4 regions of the Arthrobacter sp. G.S.26 genome follow, and region 1 is predicted to be linked to each of the others. Evidence: riboswitches for the same ligand, from Rfam matches in the RefSeq annotation. Region 1 holds a riboswitch; each other region holds the start of a gene.
The links. Region 1 has a riboswitch for thiamine pyrophosphate ahead of thiD (bifunctional hydroxymethylpyrimidine kinase/phosphomethylpyrimidine kinase). Riboswitches for the same ligand answer to the same signal wherever they lie in the genome.
Positions count from the first base shown of each region.

Region 2: another riboswitch for thiamine pyrophosphate. It lies ahead of thiC (phosphomethylpyrimidine synthase ThiC); the one in region 1 lies ahead of thiD (bifunctional hydroxymethylpyrimidine kinase/phosphomethylpyrimidine kinase).
Region 3: another riboswitch for thiamine pyrophosphate. It lies ahead of ACRB8A_RS17770 (ECF transporter S component); the one in region 1 lies ahead of thiD (bifunctional hydroxymethylpyrimidine kinase/phosphomethylpyrimidine kinase).
Region 4: another riboswitch for thiamine pyrophosphate. It lies ahead of thiO (glycine oxidase ThiO); the one in region 1 lies ahead of thiD (bifunctional hydroxymethylpyrimidine kinase/phosphomethylpyrimidine kinase).

Region 1 is NZ_CP193752.1:2,353,280-2,358,359, reverse strand. It holds gene ACRB8A_RS10740 (Rne/Rng family ribonuclease) at 1-2,022, shown strand, start outside; TPP riboswitch at 2,153-2,250, shown strand; gene thiD (bifunctional hydroxymethylpyrimidine kinase/phosphomethylpyrimidine kinase) at 2,240-3,796, shown strand; gene rplU (50S ribosomal protein L21) at 4,060-4,368, shown strand; gene rpmA (50S ribosomal protein L27) at 4,431-4,694, shown strand; gene obgE (GTPase ObgE) at 4,811-5,080, shown strand, end outside.
Region 2 is NZ_CP193752.1:2,457,501-2,462,580, reverse strand. It holds gene ffh (signal recognition particle protein) at 1-434, shown strand, start outside; gene ACRB8A_RS11275 (alpha/beta fold hydrolase) at 530-1,264, shown strand; gene thiC (phosphomethylpyrimidine synthase ThiC) at 1,286-3,103, opposite strand; TPP riboswitch at 3,098-3,205, opposite strand; gene ACRB8A_RS11265 (amidohydrolase family protein) at 3,357-4,439, shown strand; gene ACRB8A_RS11260 (VOC family protein) at 4,532-5,080, shown strand, end outside.
Region 3 is NZ_CP193752.1:3,867,092-3,872,171, reverse strand. It holds gene ACRB8A_RS17785 (hypothetical protein) at 1-170, opposite strand, end outside; gene ACRB8A_RS17780 (response regulator transcription factor) at 1,051-1,860, shown strand; gene ACRB8A_RS17775 (heme-degrading domain-containing protein) at 1,880-2,422, opposite strand; TPP riboswitch at 2,495-2,636, shown strand; gene ACRB8A_RS17770 (ECF transporter S component) at 2,705-3,328, shown strand; gene ACRB8A_RS17765 (ABC transporter ATP-binding protein) at 3,328-4,875, shown strand; gene ACRB8A_RS17760 (energy-coupling factor transporter transmembrane component T family protein) at 4,872-5,080, shown strand, end outside.
Region 4 is NZ_CP193752.1:2,838,179-2,843,258, forward strand. It holds gene ACRB8A_RS12960 (thiazole synthase) at 13-831, opposite strand; gene thiS (sulfur carrier protein ThiS) at 836-1,072, opposite strand; gene thiO (glycine oxidase ThiO) at 1,069-2,328, opposite strand; TPP riboswitch at 2,321-2,439, opposite strand; gene thiE (thiamine phosphate synthase) at 2,467-3,174, shown strand; gene ACRB8A_RS12980 (RNB domain-containing ribonuclease) at 3,223-4,707, shown strand; gene ACRB8A_RS12985 (DEAD/DEAH box helicase) at 4,994-5,080, shown strand, end outside.

The sequences.
Region 1 (5,080 bases):
CAGCAGGATTCCCTGATCGGCAACGTCTACCTGGGCAAGGTCCAGAACGTCCTGCCCTCCATGGAAGCCGCTTTTGTGGACATCGGCCGCGGCCGCAATGCCGTCCTGTACGCCGGCGAGGTCAACTGGGACGCCGTCAACCTTGAAGGCAAGCAGCGCCGCATCGAGAACGCCCTCAAGTCCGGCGACACCGTCCTGGTCCAGGTGACCAAGGACCCCGTGGGCCACAAGGGTGCCCGCCTCACCAGCCAGATCTCCCTGCCGGGCCGTTACCTGGTGTACGTGCCCGGCGGTTCCATGACCGGTATCTCCCGCAAGCTGCCCGACGTCGAACGCAACCGCCTCAAGCGGATCCTTAAGGACCGACTGCCGGAGCACGCCGGTGTCATCGTCCGCACCGCAGCCGAAGGTGCCTCCGAGGAGGAGCTGACGCACGACATCAACCGGTTGCGCGCCCAGTGGGAAGGCATCGAAAGCCAGTCCACTTCCACCAAGATCCTCGCCCCGGAACTGCTGTACGGCGAACCGGACCTCACCATCAAGGTGGTCCGCGACGTCTTCAACGAGGACTTCTCCAAGCTGATCGTCTCCGGCGAGGAAGCCTGGGACACCATCGAGGCGTACGTGACCTACGTTGCCCCGGACCTGGTGGGCCGGTTGGAAAAGTGGACCAAGGACCAGGACATCTTCGCTGCCTGGCGCATCGACGAGCAGATCCACAAGGCCCTGGAGCGCAAGGTTTTCCTGCCCTCCGGCGGTTCCCTGGTGATCGACCGCACCGAAGCCATGACCGTGGTGGACGTCAACACCGGCAAGTTCACCGGCAGCGGCGGCAACCTCGAAGAGACCGTCACGAAGAACAACCTGGAAGCTGCCGAGGAAGTGGTCCGCCAGCTCCGGCTCCGTGACATCGGCGGCATCATCGTCATCGACTTCATCGACATGGTCCTGGAATCCAACCGTGACCTGGTGCTGCGCCGCATGGTGGAATGCCTGGGCCGGGACCGGACCAAGCACCAAGTGGCCGAAGTGACCTCGCTGGGCCTGGTCCAGATGACCCGCAAACGCATGGGCACCGGGCTCCTGGAAGTCTTCGGCGAGCAGTGCGAGGCCTGCGCCGGGCGCGGTGTGGTCACCCACGACGACCCGGTGGAGCACCGCCGCGCCACGATTGTGGCAGCCGAGCACCACGTCCAGCGCGCCGACACCCGGCAGGAACACCGTCCCAACGATTTCCGCAGCCCGGAGCCCCGCCCCGAACGCGTTGACAACAACCAGCAGGGCACACGCCCGGAGCGCAAGCGCCGCCGCGGCCGTGGCGGCCAGCAGCCCGAGCTGGCGCCGGCAGCCCCGGTCCAGGCGCACACCGTGCACCCGGAACCCGTGGACCCGGAGCGGCACGCCAAGGCTGAAGCCACCCGGCTGGCCCTGGCGAACATCGCAGCAGCCGCGCACGCCGCGCACCTGCACGACGACGAAATCGCCGCCGCCAGGCAGGTACCCGCCACGCCCGTGGACGCCGGTTCGCACGACGCCGACGCTCCCGCACGCCCCGGGGCGGTGCTGACCTTCGGGGGAGAGGAAGTTGTCCTTCCGTTTGTTGAGCACGCCGGTGACCAGCAGTCGCAGCCGGCGCTCACGCTGGACCGCCTGGCCGAAGCCTTCGCGCACCTCGGCGAACCGCTGACGGCACCTGCAGCTGCTCCCGCAGCGGCAGCACCCGTTGCAGCTGCGCCGGCTGCAGTCCCCGTTGCTGCGCCCGCCGCAGCCCCGGAAAAGGACTACTCGGACCACACGCTGGAGCAGTCAACGCAGCGCCGGCCGCGCCGCAACCGCAGTGCCAGCCGTGCCCAGGGCGCAGCCAACGAAACCTCGGTGCAGCAGCACCAGAGTGCGCCGTCGGCCACCCCTGCGCACACCCATTCCGCTAAGGCACCGGAGCCCGCGGCGGCTGCCGCCGCCAAGGCACCGGCCGCTGCACCCATCATCCTGGGTGTGGGCGTTCCGGCGTCGGAGCTCTAGGGACCAGGGGCACTGCCCCACCTGCATCGGAGGCCGGGAACCGCACATCAGTGCCGGTTCCGGGCCTCCGGCGTTGTCAGCGGGCAGCCGGCGTCACCTTTCCCTGTCCGGTGGCGGAACAGCTAGGCTGGGGACCGACACGGGGTGCCGCGCACAGGGCCGGCTGAGATCCACACCCGTTGAACCTGTCCGGTTAGCACCGGCGAAGGGATGTCTCTTGTCTTCGACCCTTACCGCGTCTGGCGCAGCCACACCTGCTGCTGCCACCACGCCTGCTGCGGACACCTCGGAAGCCATTCGCCGGGTCATTCCCCGGGTGCTCTCCATCGCCGGTTCCGACCCGTCCGGTGGGGCAGGGGTGCAGGCGGACCTTAAAAGCATCGCTGCGCACGGTGGCTATGGAATGGCCGCCATTACGGCCCTCACGGCGCAAAACACCCTGGGGGTGCAGGCTGTCCATATCCCGCCGGCGGACTTCCTGGCCCGGCAGCTTGAAGCTGTCAGCGCGGACATCACCATCGACGCCGTCAAAATCGGCATGCTGGGCGATGCTGACTCCATCCGCACCGTCCGCACCTGGCTCGAGGAAGTGCGGCCCGCCGTTGTGGTCCTTGATCCCGTTATGGTGGCCACCAGCGGCGACAGGCTGCTGCAGGCTCCGGCGGAGACAGCGCTGCGGGAACTGCTGCCGCTGGCGCACCTGATCACCCCCAACCTGGCCGAACTTGCTGTCCTGGTGGACGGCGACGTCCAACAGACCTGGGCGGGGGCACTGGACCAGGGAAGGCTCCTCGCCCTCGCCACCGGGGCCACCATCCTGGTCAAAGGCGGCCACCTGCAGGGACCGGGCTGCCCTGACGCGCTGGTGAACACGGCGGGCCTGCTTGGCCCCGAGGTGGTGGAAGTGCCGGGCGCGAGGGTGGATACCCGGAACAGCCACGGCACCGGGTGCTCGCTGTCCTCTGCCATGGCCACGGTGCAGGCGCGGCTGGGGGACTGGGAAGCCGCGCTGCGCGAAGTTAAGCCGTGGCTGGCCGGTGCCCTTTCGGCGTCGGACCGGCTGGGTGTCGGCGCCGGCAACGGACCGGTCCACCACTTCCACCACCTCACGGCCGTCCCTGCGCCCGGCCGGTTCGAGGCGCTGCTGTGGAAGGAAGCCGCCGCGGACCTGGCAGCCATCTACGAACTGCCGTTCATCCAGGGCCTGGTCTCCGGCACGCTCCCGGAGCGTGAGTTCGCTTACTACCTCTCCCAGGATGCCCTGTACCTTAACGGCTACTCGCGGGTCCTGGCCCGCGCCAGCGCCTTGGCACCCACCGAAGCCGAACAACTGTTCTGGGCGGGCTCCGCGCAGCAATGCCTTGAGGTCGAGTCGGAGCTGCACCGGACCTGGCTGGCGTCGCGGACCATCCAGCCGGACCTTGGCCCCGTCACCAAGTCCTACGTCGACCACCTGGCCGCGGCCTCGGCGTCGGGCGGTTACGCGGTGCTGGCCGCCGCGGTCCTGCCGTGCTTCTGGCTCTACGCGGAAGTCGGCCGGACGCTCCATGCACAGTTCGTCGCGGCGGGGGAGCCGGCGGGGCACCCCTACGCGGCCTGGCTGCGGACGTACGCCGATGAGGACTTTGCTGCGGCAACCAGGCGGGCGATCGGCATTGTTGATGAAGCCGCCCGCAACTCCTCCGAAGCCGGGCGGGCAGCCATGGTGGGCGCCTTCCGGCACTCCTGCCGGCTTGAAATGGAATTCTTCGACGCGCCGCGGCTGCACTCCTGAACGCGGGCCGGCTCCGGTACCGGTACTATGGTGGGGCACGGTACCGCGCCGGTACATGCCTGTGGTTGCTATCACAGGCGACCCGCCGCTGCCAGCCTCATTTGCAGCCGACGACGGAATTAGCGTATTCTTGATCTTCGGTGCTTACGCCAACACTTGGGTTATGACCCCACGGCGTTGAGGCACAGCGAGAAACCAGCCATTTACGAGTTGGATTCCGCACGCAAATTTAGTAATAAACGTCGAGAGAAGTGAGTTCCCAAGTGGTGTACGCGATTGTCCGCGCAGGCGGCCGGCAAGAGAAGGTTTCCGTTGGAGACTTCGTTACCCTGAACCGCGTCGCCGGTGGAGCTGGCAGCACCATTGAGCTGCCCGCGCTGCTCCTGGTGGATGGTGACAAGATCACCACCGCTGCTGCTGACCTGGCCAAGGTGACCGTAACGGCTGAGATCCTTCAGGACCTCCGTGGTCCGAAGATTGTCATCCAGAAGTTCAAGAACAAGACCGGGTACAAGAAGCGCCAGGGTCACCGTCAGGAACTGACCAAGGTCAAGATCACTGGCATCAAGTAACCACCCGGTTACCGTTTCGGTTTTTCAGCAGATTCCCCAGAATTTAGAGGCAGGCATTTCAGATGGCACATAAAAAGGGCGCGAGCTCCACTCGCAACGGCCGTGATTCAAACGCTCAGTACCTGGGCGTCAAGCGCTTCGGTGGCCAGGTTGTTTCGGCCGGCGAGATCATCGTCCGCCAGCGCGGCACCCACTTCCACCCGGGTGCCGGCGTAGGCCGCGGCGGCGACGACACCTTGTTCGCGCTGACCCCGGGAGCCGTTGAATTCGGCACCCGCCGCGGTCGTCGCGTCGTCAACATCGTTGCTGCTGCAGCTGCAGAGTAACACCAAGTTCTGAAGCGGTGGAGCGGGCCTGATGGTCCGCTCCACTGTTCTTTTAACCGCATTACAATCGTTTTGGCGCCCTTAGGCTGCCAGGAAACAGCACTGAGGAGATCCACGTGGCCAGCTTTGTAGACCGGGTAGTACTGCACGTATCCGGCGGTACCGGCGGCCACGGGTGTGTTTCCGTCCACCGCGAGAAGTTCAAGCCCCTGGGCGGGCCCGACGGCGGCAACGGCGGCGACGGCGGCAACGTCATCCTCCGCGTCGACCACCAGACCACGACGCTGCTGGACTACCACCACGCACCGCACCGGCACGCCACCAACGGTGGACCCGGCATGGGCGACTGGCGCGGCGGCAAGAACGGCGAAACCCTGATCCTCCCG
Region 2 (5,080 bases), 100 kb from region 1:
TCGAAGCAATCGTCCGGTCCATGACGCCGCACGAGCGCGTGGCCCCCAAGATCATCAACGGCTCCCGCCGGGCCCGCATCGCCCGCGGTTCCGGTGTCCACGTTTCCGAGGTCAACGGCCTGCTGGAGCGTTTCGCCCAGGCGCAGAAGATGATGAAAAAAATGGCCCAGGGCGGCATGCCGGGAATGCCCGGGATGCCTGGCATGCCCGGCGCCGGTGGCGGTGCCCGCAAGAACGCCAAGAACGCGCCCAAGAAGAAAGCCAAGTCCGGCAACCCGGCCAAGGCGGCCCAGGAGCTCAAGGACGCGGCAGCCCGGCGCGCAGCAGGCCCCAAGGCGCTGCCCACCGGGGCTGCCTTCGGCCAGCAGCAGGGGGACTTCGATCCCTCGCAGCTCAACCTGCCCAAGGGCTTCGACAAGTTCCTCGGGAAGTAGCCCAACCAAGTAGCGCCAAGTGCCGTTCTGAACACTCAGGACGACACTTGGCGCTACCCGGTTGGGATGTCGGTACCGTCGAATAGGGTTGGGACATGGTCAAGCAACGGGTGGTGTTCGTGCACGGCGAGGGAAGCTTCGGCGCGGCCGCCTGGCCCCGGCAACACGGCATGGCGCTCACGTACGACGCCTTGTTCCTGCGCCGGCACGGCTACGATCCCGTCGCTGAACCAGTGGAGTCCTCCTTCGGGGCGGACACAGCGGTGATCCTTGAGGCACTGGCCGACGACGGCCGGGGAACCGCCGGCGGGCACGTTGTGGCGCATTCACAAGGGGCAGTGGCGGCCATGATGGCCGCCGTCGAACGGCCGGACCTGGTCCACTCCCTCACGCTGGTGGAGCCGGCCTGCCTGTCGCTGACAGCGGGCCTGCCTGCCACCGCCGCCCACATCAGGCTGATGCAGCCGCTTTTTGATGCCCGGCACCAGCTCAGCGACGAAGACTTCCAGCGTGGGTTTGTCCGCCGCGTGTACGCCACGGACCTCCAGGAGCCCACCTCGCTGGAGGAGAAGCGGTCCGCCCGGCGGCTACGGCTGCAGGTACCCGCGTGGGAAGCGCCGCTGCACATTGTTCCGGGTGTGCCCACCCTGGTGCTGACCGGAGGCTGGGAACCACTGTATGAGGAAATCGCCGGCTACCTCCGGGAAACCGGCGCCCTGCACCGCATTGCTGCGGGCGGGCACCGGCCCCAGGACTCCCCGGACGGCGACCACGCCATCCGGGGATTCATCAGCGACGTCAGCCGTGGAGTGCAGGCCAAAGCATCCTGACCGGCCGCCGGCAGAAGCTGCCTAGCTTCCTGCCGGCATCACCGGCTCCGGCAGGTAAACCTTTCCGCCGGAAGCGAGGAACTCGTTGCTTTTTTCCCGCATGCCGGTGGCCATCTCCGCCAGCGCGGCCTGCGCTTCCGCGGAGCCGTATTCGTCCCGGATGTCCTGGCTGATCCGCATGGAGCAGAACTTGGGCCCGCACATGGAGCAGAAATGCGCTGTTTTGGCCGGTTCCGCGGGCAGGGTCTCGTCGTGGAAGGCCTCCGCCGTGACGGGGTCCAGTGACAGGGCGAACTGGTCCCGCCACCGGAACTCGAACCGTGCCTTGGACAGGGCATCGTCGCGTTCATGCGCTCCCGGCTGGCCTTTCGCCAGGTCAGCGGCGTGTGCGGCAATCTTGTAAGTGATCACGCCCGTTTTGACGTCATCCCGGTTGGGCAGGCCCAGATGCTCCTTCGGTGTGACGTAGCAGAGCATGGCCGTGCCGTACCGGGCGATCTCCGTGGCGCCGATCGCTGAAGTGATGTGGTCATAACCCGGAGCGACATCCGTGACCAGCGGTCCCAGGGTGTAGAAGGGGGCGCCCTTGCACAGCTCCTGCTGGCGTTCCACGTTCTCCCGCACCAGGTGGAAGGGCACGTGGCCCGGGCCTTCAACCATCACCTGCACGTCGTATTCCCAGGCCCGCTGGGTGAGCTCGGCCAGCGTGTCCAGTTCGGCGAACTGGGCGGCGTCGTTGGCGTCGGCAGTGGCACCCGGCCGGAGGCCGTCACCGAGGGAAAACGCGACGTCGTACCGCGCGAATATTTCGCACAGCTCGTCAAAGTGCGTGTAGAGGAAGTTCTCCTGGTGGTGCGCAAGGCACCAGCCGGCCATGATGGAACCACCGCGGGACACGATGCCGGTGACGCGGTTGGCGGTGAGCGGCACGTAGCGGAGCAGGACGCCGGCATGCACCGTCATGTAGTCCACGCCCTGCTCGCATTGCTCAATCACCGTGTCCCGGAAGATCTCCCAGGTCAGGGCGTTGGCTTCGCCGTTGACCTTCTCCAACGCCTGGTAGATGGGCACGGTCCCGATCGGGACCGGGGAGTTCCTGATGATCCACTCCCTCGTGGTGTGGATGTCATCGCCGGTGGACAGGTCCATCACGGTGTCGGCGCCCCACTGGGTGGCCCACTGGAGTTTGTCCACCTCATCGGCGATCGAGCTGGTCACCGCGGAATTGCCGATATTGGCATTGATTTTCACCAGGAACGCCTTGCCGATGATCATCGGCTCGGACTCGGGGTGGTTGATGTTGTTCGGGAGGATGGCGCGGCCGGCGGCGAGTTCGCTGCGCACCAGTTCAACGTCGCAATTTTCGCGCAGGGCCACAAACCGCATTTCCCGGGTGACGATGCCGTTCCGGGCATAATGCATCTGCGTGACGTTCCGCCCGCCGACGGCGCGGCGGGGCACCGGATGCGCACCCTTCCACTCCGCGGAAGCCGCTCCGCGGCGCACCGCGGACCGGCCGTCGTCGAGCAGGTTCCGTTCCCTGCCGCCGTACTCCTCTGTGTCCCCGCGTGCCGCGATCCACTCCGTCCGGAACGGCGCCAGGCCCAGGACCGGATCACTTCCAGGGCCCGCAGTCCGGTAGGTCCGGAACGGGGAGTTTGCGGTACCTCCGGGGGAGGGCTCCAGCGCAATTTCCGTCACCGGAACCCTGATCCCGGCGGCCTGGTCTTCGAGGTAGGCCAGCGAGTGCGAGGCCAACGAACGGGTCTCCGCCCCCGTGCCGTCCCCGGTCGCAGGCAGATTTTGGGCAGGGTTGAACGGTGTTTTGGATGTATTCAAGGAATACTCACTTCCTTCGCCGGCATTACCCGGACAGGTTCGACGGTCGCAGGCTGCGTCAGCCCGATCTCAGCCCCTGCAGGGGCACCCGTGTGGTCACCAAGAAGCTACCACAAGCCCCGGCCGGGGGTTGTGTCACACTGCGGTGCTAGCCTGCATGCGTGACCACTAGCCCACATAAGGCCCAGGACGGGCCGCCACAAAAACCGTTTCCGGGCCCCCGGCGGCCGTCCGCTTTTCAAGGTGCGCGACAGTGACCCAGGTACTGGAGTTCAGCGGCCCGGTCCTCACCGGACCGGATACCGTGCGGCACGGCATGTGGTCGGTGGACGGCGTGCTGACGTTCAACCGGCCGCGGCAGGCACCCGGGAAAACCCTCGACGGGTGGGTCCTTCCCGGTTTTGTGGACGCGCACTGCCATCTGGGCCTGGGGCCGGGTGGCGCCGTGGGCCGGGAAGAAGCAGAGCAGCAGGCCCGCACGGACCGGGACGCCGGCACCCTCCTGGTCAGGGATGCGGGCGCACCGCTGGATACCCGCTGGCTGCAGTCAGGACGGGAGTTCCCGGTGCTTATCCGGGCCGGCAGGCACGTGGCCCGCACGCGGCGGTACCTGCGGGGATTCGCCGAGGAAGTGGAGCCGGCTGACCTGGTCCAGGCGGTGCGGAAGCAGGCGCGCGACGGCGACGGCTGGGTCAAGCTTGTGGGCGACTGGATTGACCGGGATGCCGGTGACCTCGCACCCTCCTTTCCTGCCGCCGTCGTCCGTGACGCCATCGCGGCGGCGCACGACGAAGGCGCCCGCGTTACCGCCCACTGTTTTGCAGCGGACACCCTGGACCAGATGCTGGACGGCGGCATCGACTGCATCGAACACGCCACCGGGCTGCAGCCACGGCACCTGCCGCGTTTCGCTGAACAGGGGGTACCCATCGTGCCCACCCTCATCAACATCGCCACCTTTCCTGACATCGCGGCCAGGGCGGAAGCGAAGTTCCCGCGCTACGCCGCACATATGCGCTCACTGTGGGAGCGGCGGGCGGAGCGGGTGCTGGAAGCCTTCGAGTCCGGGGTGCGGATTTTCGCGGGCACCGACGCCGGCAGCGTTATCCGGCACGGCCGGATCACGGACGAGATCCTTGCCCTGCATGGAGCCGGCCTGCCCATGGCCGCAGCACTCGATGCGGCCTGCTGGGCGGCCCGGGACTGGCTGGAAGCGGAAGGCATCCGCGAAGGGGAGCGGGCCGACGTCGTCCTGTGCGCAGGGGACCCGCGCCTCAACCCTCTGGACATCACCCGGCTTTCGCACGTGGTGCTTGGCGGGGAGTTGATTCGCTGAAGCCCTCGCACCTCGCTTGGAATAAATTGAAGCTTCAAGTAATTTTAAGAGTGAAGGCCCCCGCACCGAGGGCCCAGCACCAGGAGCACCCAATGACCGCAGCAGCCAGCAGCAGTGACCTTCTTCCCGCCGACCTCACCATGGGCACCGTGATGCTCAAGGTAGGCGACATGAAGGTCATGACCGATTACTACCAGCGCGCGCTCGGCCTGGAGGTGGTGGCCGAGCAGGACGGTGGACTGTACCTGGGCCGGCTGCAGAAGCCGCTGGTTCACCTTGCCCCAGCCCCCGGCCTGAACCTGCCCGGCAGGGGAGAGGCGGGACTCTTCCACACCGCCCTGCTCTTCGAGGACCAGTCGGCGCTGGCCGCTACGGTGGCCTCCGCCGCCCGGTTTGAGCCCCGGTACTTCACCGGCAGCGCCGACCACCTGGTCAGTGAGGCCTTCTACTTCTATGACCCCGAGGGCAACGGCATTGAGCTGTACTGGGACCGGCCGCGGAGCAACTGGTCCTGGAACGGCACCGATGTGGTGATGGACAGCCTGGCCCTTCCCCCGCAGCGCTACCTGGATACGCACCTCACCGAGGAATCCGTGGCAGGCCAGCAGGCCACCGGCGCCGGAGTGGGCCACGTCCACCTC
Region 3 (5,080 bases), 1.5 Mb from region 1:
ATCAGGGCGAGAGCCAGCAGGAACGGGACCGCTGCTGCGGCAAGAACGGGAAAACCGGCGGAGCCGGGAAAAAGCTGCACGGTTGCGGGCACAAGTGCGGACAGCGCCAGTCCCACCACAACGATCAACGACATCTGGCGGGTGTAGGAATCGTGAAATAAGGACTTCAAGATGATCTGGTTCTTTCCTCTGGATCAAGCCCCTGCCCTCGAGCTGCGGGCATGGAAAAGCCCACCGGTCTCTCTCGTCAGCGATTGAGGCGCGGCAGGCGCGATGGGCACTCATGTTGGTGTTGGGTCGGTTGTGCAGGAGAAGGGGAGTCGACGGCGGACTGGGGGGCCGGCCCGGTCTCAGAGGCAGGCTTCCGCCGCCGACTCCGGCTGGTACCGGCCCCACTTGGAAGGCCGGAAATCTACAAATCTAATTCCACGCAAAACTTCACGGAAAAACCCGAGTAGGCAGTACTCTATTTTTTTCCAATGCACTACTTGGTTTCTTGGCAGCGCCGCTGGAATGACCCAACCCAGCGGCCTCCGCTGGTAAACCATTGCGTCCGGTTCAGGCAACAAGAAACATTCAATCAACCACTCCTCAGAAACTACTTTGAGAAAGATCAAGATCTGATCAATGCTCGAAAAGATTCTCAGGAATTCCTCAGTATTATCCAAGGCCCGTTGCTGAGGACCTGTTCGCCCACGTCAGTAGCTGATGGCCTGCTGTTTTGCCGCGCCGTGACGCTGTTCACAAACGGCCGACGCGCATTATCGTCGACCCCATTCACAACCCTGGGTAATGTGATGCGGATCGCACGCCGTAAGCTTTTGTCCGTCTCAAATGCCGGCACCCTGCCGGGCCTGGAAATTGACGGAGAATATCATCGAAGATACCCCTGGAGTCCGCCTCAAAAAGGGACCTGATCCCAAGGCTGGTGTTTGCCTGAATTTCCCACTGAGCCATCCGCGGGGTTGGCGGTGCCGAATCCACAGGTAATGCATAAAGCCCGGACCGGCTGTGCGTGCCGGGACAGTTACTACATGGAAGGAAGCAGTTGTGGAGCGCGGTGTAGCAGTAGTGATCGAAGACGACAACGACGTAAGGGCTGCGCTTGCTGCGATTTTCCGGCAGGCAGGGTTCGCTGTGCACCAGGCGACATCGGGTGCTGAAGGACTGGACCAGGTACGGACGCACAACCCTGACATCGTGACCCTCGACATCGGCCTGCCGGACTTTGATGGGCTTGAAGCGTCCCGGCGCATCAGGACCTTCAGTGACGCTTACGTGGTGATCATCAGTGGGCGTGCAGACGAGGCGGATGCGTTGCTTGGCTTTGAGGCGGGCGCTGACGATTACATCGTCAAACCCTTCCGTGCCCGGGAACTTCGGGCCCGCATCAAGGCGATGCTCCGCAGGCCGCGGGCCTCCAGCCCGGGTGGGGCGGGCAGCAGCCAAGGGGACGCCGCTGCGGGTTCCGGTGACGGGACTTTCACGCGGGAGGCGACGTATGACAGTTTCGACTACGTCCACAAGGGCCTGGCTTTGCACGAGGGAACCCGGCAGGCTGCCGTGGACGGCGTACCCGTCGCCCTGACGCGGAGCCAGTTCGACATCCTCCTGGTGCTGATGAAAAAACGGCGGACCATCCAGGCGAAGGCCGACCTGGTGCGCTACCTTCGACATGACAGCTACGACGGCTCCTTTGTGGGCGCCACGGAGGAACGCGCGGTGGAGGTCCACGTCAGCAACCTCCGTAAACGTCTCGGGGAAAACCCCAGGAAGCCGCGGTGGGTGGAGACGGTGCACGGTGTGGGCTACCGCCTCACGCCGCCGGTGCCGCGCCGGCAGGGCAGGCAACAGGACTGAATGCTGAACCCGCTGCTTTTCAGCTGCCCTGGGCCGGGGTGAGGATTTCGCGCAGGGCTTCGACCACCAGGTTGTGGTCCTGGACCTGCGGGAGGCCGGATACCGTGACAGTGGCGACGGACCCGACGCCGGCCACGTACAAGGGGAAAGACCCGCCGTGGGCTGCGTAGCGGGACTGGTCGAACCAGGCGTTGTCCTCGATCCGGCCGCCGTTCCGCCGGCCCCGAAGGCCGACCAGCAGGGACGGCACCTCGTAGCGGGCCGCTGTGGCCTTCTTCGCCCGGATCCACTGCTCGTTGTCCGGAGTGGCGCCGGGAAGCGCCACGTGGAAGAGCACCTGCTCACTCCTGGAAATATCAATGGCAATGGGCAGGCTCCGCTCCTTTCCCAGCTCCACCAACAGCAACCCGAGGTTCAGGGCGTCATCCAGCGAAAAGCCGGGAAACTGCAGTTCCCTGGTCTCGGCTTCGATCCTGGCAATGAAGGCGTCCAGCGAACCCTCAGGCTGGGCATCGGCGGAGTCCGGATCGAAGTCGGTCACAAGCGGTGAATTGGCGGTCATGGCCCACAATCTACCCCGCCCAGGTGTAAACTGGGCAGGCCCAACAGGGCAGCTTTAACCAACCACTGAAACATTCAACGACAGGGGAGCGCAGCCGTCGGGCATCACTGGCATTTGCCAGGATCCGCAGGTGGGCGCTGAGAGTGCGGACAGCCGCAGACCCTCGAACCTGATCCGGTTAGTACCGGCGCAAGGGAGTCGAGTTCTCGAAGTGCGCGGAAAATGGCGGCAGCAACCGCCACCCGTGTCCACTTTCCCCTCCTGTTACCCAGGAGGACCACCATGAGCACTGCAGCAATCAAGAAGACCACCAGCAGGTCCTGGCGCGTCGTGGACATCGTCGTCGCAGCCCTGATCGCGATTGCCGGCGGCATCATTTTCTGGGCCTGGTCCCAGGGTGCTGCGGCCGTTTCCGCGCCGATGAACGCCGTCTATCCGCCCCTGACCGGCCTCCTGGCCGGCGGCTGGATGATCCCGGCCGTCCTGGGCATGCTGATCATCCGGAAACCAGGTGCCGCACTTTTCTGCGAAACCATCGCCGCGACGGGTGAGCTGTTTATGGGCTCGCAGTACGGCGCGTCGGTGCTGTTTTCCGGGTTCGTCCAGGGCCTGGGCGCCGAGATCATTTTCGCCATCTTCGTCTACCGGAAGTTCAACCTTCCTGTCTCCCTGCTGGCCGGCGCGGGTGCCGGACTCTTCTGCGGCCTGAACGATTCGTTCGCGCCGTGGGGCTGGAACATTGCCTATTCGGGCGGCGACAAACTCGCCTACATCGTCTTCACCGCCATCTCCGGCGCAGTCATCGCCGGCGCCCTCTCCTGGATCGCCACCCGCGGCCTGGCCAGGACCGGCGTGCTGGCTTCCTTCGCCTCCCGGAAGGCCGCATCGGAGCCTGCCTTCTCCTGATGCCTGCACCTTCCCAGCACGGCAGCCCGGCGGTCCGGCCCGCAGCGGTCAGTGCCCGCGGGTGGGGCTGGCGCCATGCCGGCCGTACCAGGCCCGCCGTCCACGCCCTTGACCTGGATATCCGGCCCGGCGAGCGGGTCCTCCTTTTGGGCTCCTCCGGAGCCGGTAAGTCCACGCTGCTCCACGCCCTCGCAGGGGTGCTGGGGGATGCGGACGACGACGGCGAAGCGGCGGAGTCGGACGAGTCCGGTTCGCTGCTGGTGGACGGCGCCCCGCCCCGGTCCCAGCGCGGCCGCGCCGGCCTGATGCAGCAGGACCCGGAAACGCAGGTGGTCCTCTCCAGGGTGGGCGACGATGTTGCCTTCGGCGCCGAAAACCTCGCGGTGCCCCGGGACACTATCTGGGCCCGCGTGCACGAGGCGTTGGCCGACGTCGGGCTCTCCCACCTTTCGCTGGACCACCCGACGTCGGCCCTTTCAGGCGGGCAGAAGCAGCGCCTGGCGCTGGCGGGAATCCTCGCCATGCGGCCAGGCCTGATCCTGCTGGATGAGCCCACGGCGAACCTGGACCCGGCCGGTGTCCTGGAGGTCCGCGACGCCGTGGCCAGATGCCTGGACAAAACGGGAGCCACGCTGGTGGTGGTGGAGCACCGCGTGGGCGTGTGGAAAGACGTGGTGGACCGGATCGTGGTGCTGCAGCCGGGAGCGGCGTCGGACCCGGCCGTGCTCCTTGACGGGCCGCCGGATCTGGTGCTGGAAAGCGCCCGGGACATGCTGAAGGCCGCCGGCGTCTGGGTCCCGGGATACGTTCCGGCAACCCGCTCCCGCGCGGCGGGCTCCCCGGCCGACGGCGACCTGCTTCTTGCCGCGGACAATCTGGCGGTGTCCCGTGAACGGCCCCGCCGCAGCAGGTTCCGCAAAATTCCGCCGGTTCCCGTCCAGGAAGGAATCGACGCGCAGGTAATTTCCGGGCAGGCGCTGGCCATCACGGGTCCCAACGGCGCCGGAAAATCCACCTTCGCCCTGACGCTGGGCGGATTACTGGCTCCGGTTGCCGGGACCGTCGGGGCGGAGCCACGGCTGGGCCAGGGTGCCGGCCCGGATCCCTACCGCTGGAAGGCCGAGCAGTTGATCGAGCGGATCGGCACGGTGTTCCAGGAGCCTGAACACCAGTTCGTCACCGGCCGGGTGCTGGACGAACTGCAGTTCGGTCCCAGGCACTTGGGCCATGGCGCGGAACGGGTGGATGAGCTGCTGGAAAGGCTGCGGCTGACCGGTTTGGTGGGCGCGAATCCCTACACGCTCTCGGGTGGCGAGAAGCGGCGGCTTTCCGTGGCCACCGTCCTGGCCGCGAGTCCCAGGGTCCTGATCCTGGACGAGCCCACGTTCGGGCAGGACGCCAACACCTGGGCCGAGCTGGCATCGTTCCTCACCGAACTCCTGGACACCGGCACCGCTGTGGTCTCGGTGACGCATGATGCCGAATTCACCGCCGCCCTGGGCGGGGCCGAGCTGCGACTGTCAGCTCCGGAGCGGGTGGCGCCATGAGGCAGGAGCTGAACCTTTCCGGCGGAACCGCCGTGCTGACCCGCGCCAACCCGCTGAGCAAATTTGCCGCCGTTTTCCTGGTCACGCTGGTTCTGGCGCTGTCCATCGACTGGGTTTCCGCGTCCGTTGCGCTCGCCTGCGAACTGCTGCTGTTCCCCCTGGCGGGGCTCACGCTGACGCTGCTGTGGCAGCGTGGCTGGCCGTT
Region 4 (5,080 bases), 480 kb from region 1:
GCGGCAGCCGGCTTAGAGGAATTCGGCCCGGCCGGCCATGGCTGAGGAAGCCAACGCATGTTCCCGGCGCGGGATCCGGCCGGCCGCTGCGGCCATCCTGCCGGCTTTGACAGCGTGTTTGAAGGCCTCCCCCATCAGGACCGGGTTCTGGGCGCGGGTCACGGCCGTGGCAAGCAGCACGGCATCGCAGCCCAGCTCCATGGCCAGGGCAGCATCGGATGCCGTCCCGATTCCGGCGTCCAGCACCACCGGCACCGAGGCGCGGGAAACAATCAGTTCGATGTTGTGGGGGTTGAGGATGCCCAGGCCGGTGCCGATCGGTGAGCCCAGCGGCATCACCGCGGCGGCTCCGAGGTTCTCCAGCCGCAAAGCCAGGACGGGGTCATCATTGGTGTAGGCAAACACCTTGAAGCCGCGGTTAACCAGCTGTTCCGTGGCATCCACCAGTTCCACGGCGTCCGGCAGCAGCGTGTGTTCGTCGGCGATGACTTCGAGTTTCACCCAGTCCGTCTCCAGTGCTTCGCGGGCCAGTTCGGCGGTCAGGACGGCGTCGCGGGCGGTGAAACAGCCGGCGGTGTTGGGCAGGACCCGGATGCCGTGGTCCACCAGCAGCTGGAACAGCGAGCCGGTTTCTGCCGTGGAGTACCGGCGCATGGCCACGGTGGTCAGGGCCGTCCCGGAAGCGATCAGGGCGGCTCCGAGCCCGTCGAGGCTGGGGGCGCCACCGGTGCCCATAATGAGCCGCGAGGCCAGGGCGACGCCGTCAATGACCAGGTCATCGCGGCCTGTGCCACCGGCCTGGTTCAGCAGTTCGGTGTTGGTGTTGGCCATGGCCCTAACCGCCCTGGACTGCCGTGACGAGTTCAACGTCGTCGCCGTCCGCGAGCGCCGTGGCGGACCATTGGCTGCGCGGCACCACCTGGGCGTTCTGCGCCACCGCCACCCCCAGCCGTGCGCCGTCGGCGGCCTGCCCATTGGCTGCGAGGACGCGGCCGGTGACCTGGCTGACCAGCATGCTGATGGACGCGCTGTCCACCACCGCATGTGGAGTTCCGTTCAGGGTGATGTTCATGCTGTCTCCTTGATGGTGCGGGGAAGGTGAGGGGCAAAACCGGAGAACCGGGCGGGGTTGAAGGGTGCCCAACGGGGATCAGCGTGACCGTCCATCAGGTCGCGGCAGATGGCTGCGGCTGCGGGGGCCAGGAGGATGCCGTGGCGGAAGAAGCCGGTGGCAATGATCAGGCCCGGCACGTGCGCGGCCATCCCGAAGCCCGCGTCCGCACCGGTGCCGTCCGGTGCAGGCACCCGGCCCAGGAGGGGAGCGTTGTCCGGAGTGCCGGGCCGTGCCCGGGCGGTGCTCTCCAGCAGCTCGAGCTCGGCAACGGCAGGCACCAGGGCCTGGGCGTCCCGCAGAAGCTGATACACCCCACCCGCGGAGACCGCGGTGGGGCCGGCCAGGGCATCCTCGCGCTGGGTGGCGCCGATCACCACCGTGCCATCCTGCCGCGGCACGATGTAGACGGGGACGCCGTGGACCAGACCGCGGACTGTGGAGCCCAGCAGTGGGCGCAGGTGCTGTGGCACGGCGAGCCGCAGGATGTCGCCGTGTACCGGCCGCAACGGCAGGCTCAGGCCGGGGGGAAGGCCACCCAGTGCTGCCGCCTGCAGCCCGTTGGCCACCACGGTTTCGGCCGCCCGGACCGTCCCGCCACCGGCGAGCTGCACACCTGCGACGGCACCGTCTTCCCACAGCAAGCCGCTGGCCTTGGCCGCTACCGCAAACGGATCGCCGGCGAGCGCACGCCGCATGCTGGCCAGCAGAAGCCGCGGATCCACCTGGTGGTCTGCTGGAGTATCGAAGGCGCAGGCGATGGCGGGGCCCAGCAATGGCTCCCGGCGGCGGGCCTCCCGGATGGTGAGCGGTTCCACGGTCAAACCGTTCGCCTGCTGCACAGCGCGCAGGTCCATCAACGCCCGGCGGTCGGCGGCGTCGGCGCCCACGGCTAGGGTCGGCGTCGTGAGGTATCCGGGGTCCCCGCCGGTGACGGCGAGATCCGCGGCGAAACCGGGCCAGAGGGCGGCGGCCGCAAGCATCAGCTCCAGGAGGTCCTCTTCCTGGTAATGCAGCTCGCTCACCGGCGCCAGCATTCCGGCGGCGGCCCAGCTGGCACCGGCGCCCGGCGCGTCATCGATCAGGAGCACGGACCGGCCGGAGCGGTACGCCTCCCAGGCGATGCTGTGGCCAACCACGCCGCCGCCAATCACTGCAACGTCGGCTTCCAACGCTCCGTGCGGGCGGTCATCGGGGGTAGCAGGCAGGGCGCCCATGTGTCTCCTTCCCTACGCCGGCATTACCCGGATCAGGTCAAGCGGTCGGCTCTGACGCCCTCTCAGCCCGGCGCTTTGTGACAGCTGCCGCGGGCTCCCGCAGTACCCGGCCAGTCTAGAGGAACTAGGCTGGCAGCCATGAATGTGACCCACTCCCCTGCCGCCGCTGATCCCCTGGCCACCGCTCCCGGCGCGGCCGCGCTCCACGCAGCACGGCTGTACCTGTGCACCGATGCCCGGAAGGACCGCGGCGACTTTGCCCGGTTCGTCGACGCGGCGTTTGCCGGTGGGGTGGACATCATCCAGCTTCGCGACAAAAGCATCGAGGCGGCCGAAGAGCTGGAGCTCCTGGCCGTGCTGAAGGAAGCCGCAGTCCGGCATGGCCGGCTCTGGGCTGTCAACGACAGGGCCGACGTCGCAGTGCTGTCCGGCGCCCCGGTTTTCCACATCGGCCAGAAGGACCTGCCGCTGCCCGCCGCCCGCACCCTGCTCAACGGCAACGCCGCCATCGGCTTGTCCAGCCACACCCCGGACCAGGTGGACGCGGCCCTCACGGCAGCCGCGGGACCTGCGGCGCTGGACTACTTCTGCGTGGGGCCCGTCTGGGCCACGCCCACCAAACCCGGCCGGGCCGCCGTCGGACTCGACTTGGTGCGCTACGCCGCGGCCGCAGCCGGCGACGACGTTCCCTGGTTCGCGATCGGCGGCGTGGATGACGGCAACATCGGTGAGCTGGTGGCCGCTGGGGCCCGCCGGGTGGTGGTGGTCCGCGCCATCACCGATGCCCCGAATCCCGCAGCAGCCGCGGCTTCCCTGCGCAGCGCGTTGGAATCCGCAGACGCGTAGCGGCAGCGTCCCTGCCCGTTCGGAAAAAACCGGGCTACGCTGGGCAACGTGCCACATCACCGGCTTGCACCCCAGGTCCACGACCACAACAACGCGCTCGAAGCCGCCCTCAGTGAGCTTCGGGTCGAGCTGGAGCTGCCCGGCAAATATCCGGCTGATGCCGTCCACGATGCCGAGGCCGCCGTGGCGGCCCTGCAGCTGCCGGGCGAGGACCTGACCGGCATTGAATTCGTCACCATTGACCCGGCGTCCTCCACTGACCTGGACCAGGCGGTCTTTATGGAGCGCGACGGCGACGGGTACCACGTGCTGTATGCCATCGCCGATGTGCCCGCTTTCGTCGCCCCCGGCGGGCCCCTGGACGCCGAGACCTGGCGCCGCGGCCAGACATTTTACGCCCCCAACGGGCGGATCCCGCTGCACCCCGAGGTGATCAGTGAAGCGGTCGGCAGCCTGCTGCCGGACCAGGAGTGCCCGGCGTTTGTCTGGGACTTCCGGCTGGACGCCCGCGCAGGGGTCACGTCCGTGACCGTACGGCGTGCACGGGTCCGCAGCCGGGAGAAACTCAGCTATAGGGGCGCGCAGGCGGACCTGGATGCCGGCACAGCGGGCCCGGTGCTGGAGCTGCTCAAGGAAGTGGGGCTAAAACGGGTGGAGCTGGAGCGGCTCCGCGGCGGCGCCAGCCTGAACATGCCCGAGCAGGAGATTGTCCAGCTGCCCGACGGCGGCTACCGGATTGCCGCCGCACCGCAACTGCCCGTGGAGGACTGGAACGCGCAGATCTCGCTGATGACCGGGATGGCCGCGGCGCAGCTGATGCTGGCCGGAAAGGTGGGAATCCTGCGCACCATGCCGGCCCCCGACGAGCGGTCGCTGCACCACTTCCGGCTGCAGACCGAGGCCCTCGGGAAACCATGGGACGGGGCCGCCAGTTACGGCGAGTACCTGCGCACCCTGGACGCGGCCGAACCCCGCCAACTGGCCATCCTGCATTCGGCGGGCATGCTGTTCCGTGGTGCTGCATATACAGCCTTTGACGGGACCGTGCCGGAGAACGTTGTCCAGTCCGCCATCGGCGCCGCGTACGCCCACACCACTGCTCCCCTGCGCCGCCTGGTGGACCGTTTTGTGCTGGTGATCTGCGAGGCCCTGAGCAACGGCCGGGACGTCCCCGGCTGGGCGCGGGAGGCGCTGCCTTCCCTCCCCGAGGTCATGGCCGGCTCCGACCAGCTGGCATCCCGGATGGAACGCATGGCCCTGGACACCGTGGAGGCTGCACTGCTGGTCAACCATGTGGGGCAGGAATTCGACGCGGTAGTGATTGCCGGTTCGAAGCCGGCCAAGGACAACGGCAATGGAAACGGCGCCGGCAATGGGAAGAACGGGAACGGCGGATCAGGCACCATCCAGATCGCCGAGCCCGCAGTGACCGCCCGCTGCGCCGGAGAGCTGAAGTCCGGCACCAAGGTCCGGGTCCGGCTGGTCTCCTCGGATATCGCCGCCCGTAAAGTCCACTTTGAGCTGGTGGCCTGAGCCCGACGGTTCGCCGCGGGGCACCAAAGCCGGGTTCCCGGGCCCGTGCCGTTAGACTGGAAAAGTAGAAACGGATGCCCGGTCGTTGATTTCCTTGATTTGAAACCAACAAGCCCGCCCCTACGCGATCTTGAGATTGACCCGCTGGTCACCAGTGCCAGCATTTAGATAGCCCGCGATCGGCTTCCACTGGAATTGCTTGCGCGCTTCGAGCGTGCTCCGGAACGGCCCAGGCCGGCCCGTTGAGCAGGCAGCGCCCTCGCCCAAATGAATAAGGAAACTCCCTGTGAGTGAATTGCACACGCACCAGCTTCTGACCGATGAGTCCGGCACCGAGACCATCGAGCCCGAAGAAACCATTATTTCGGACGAA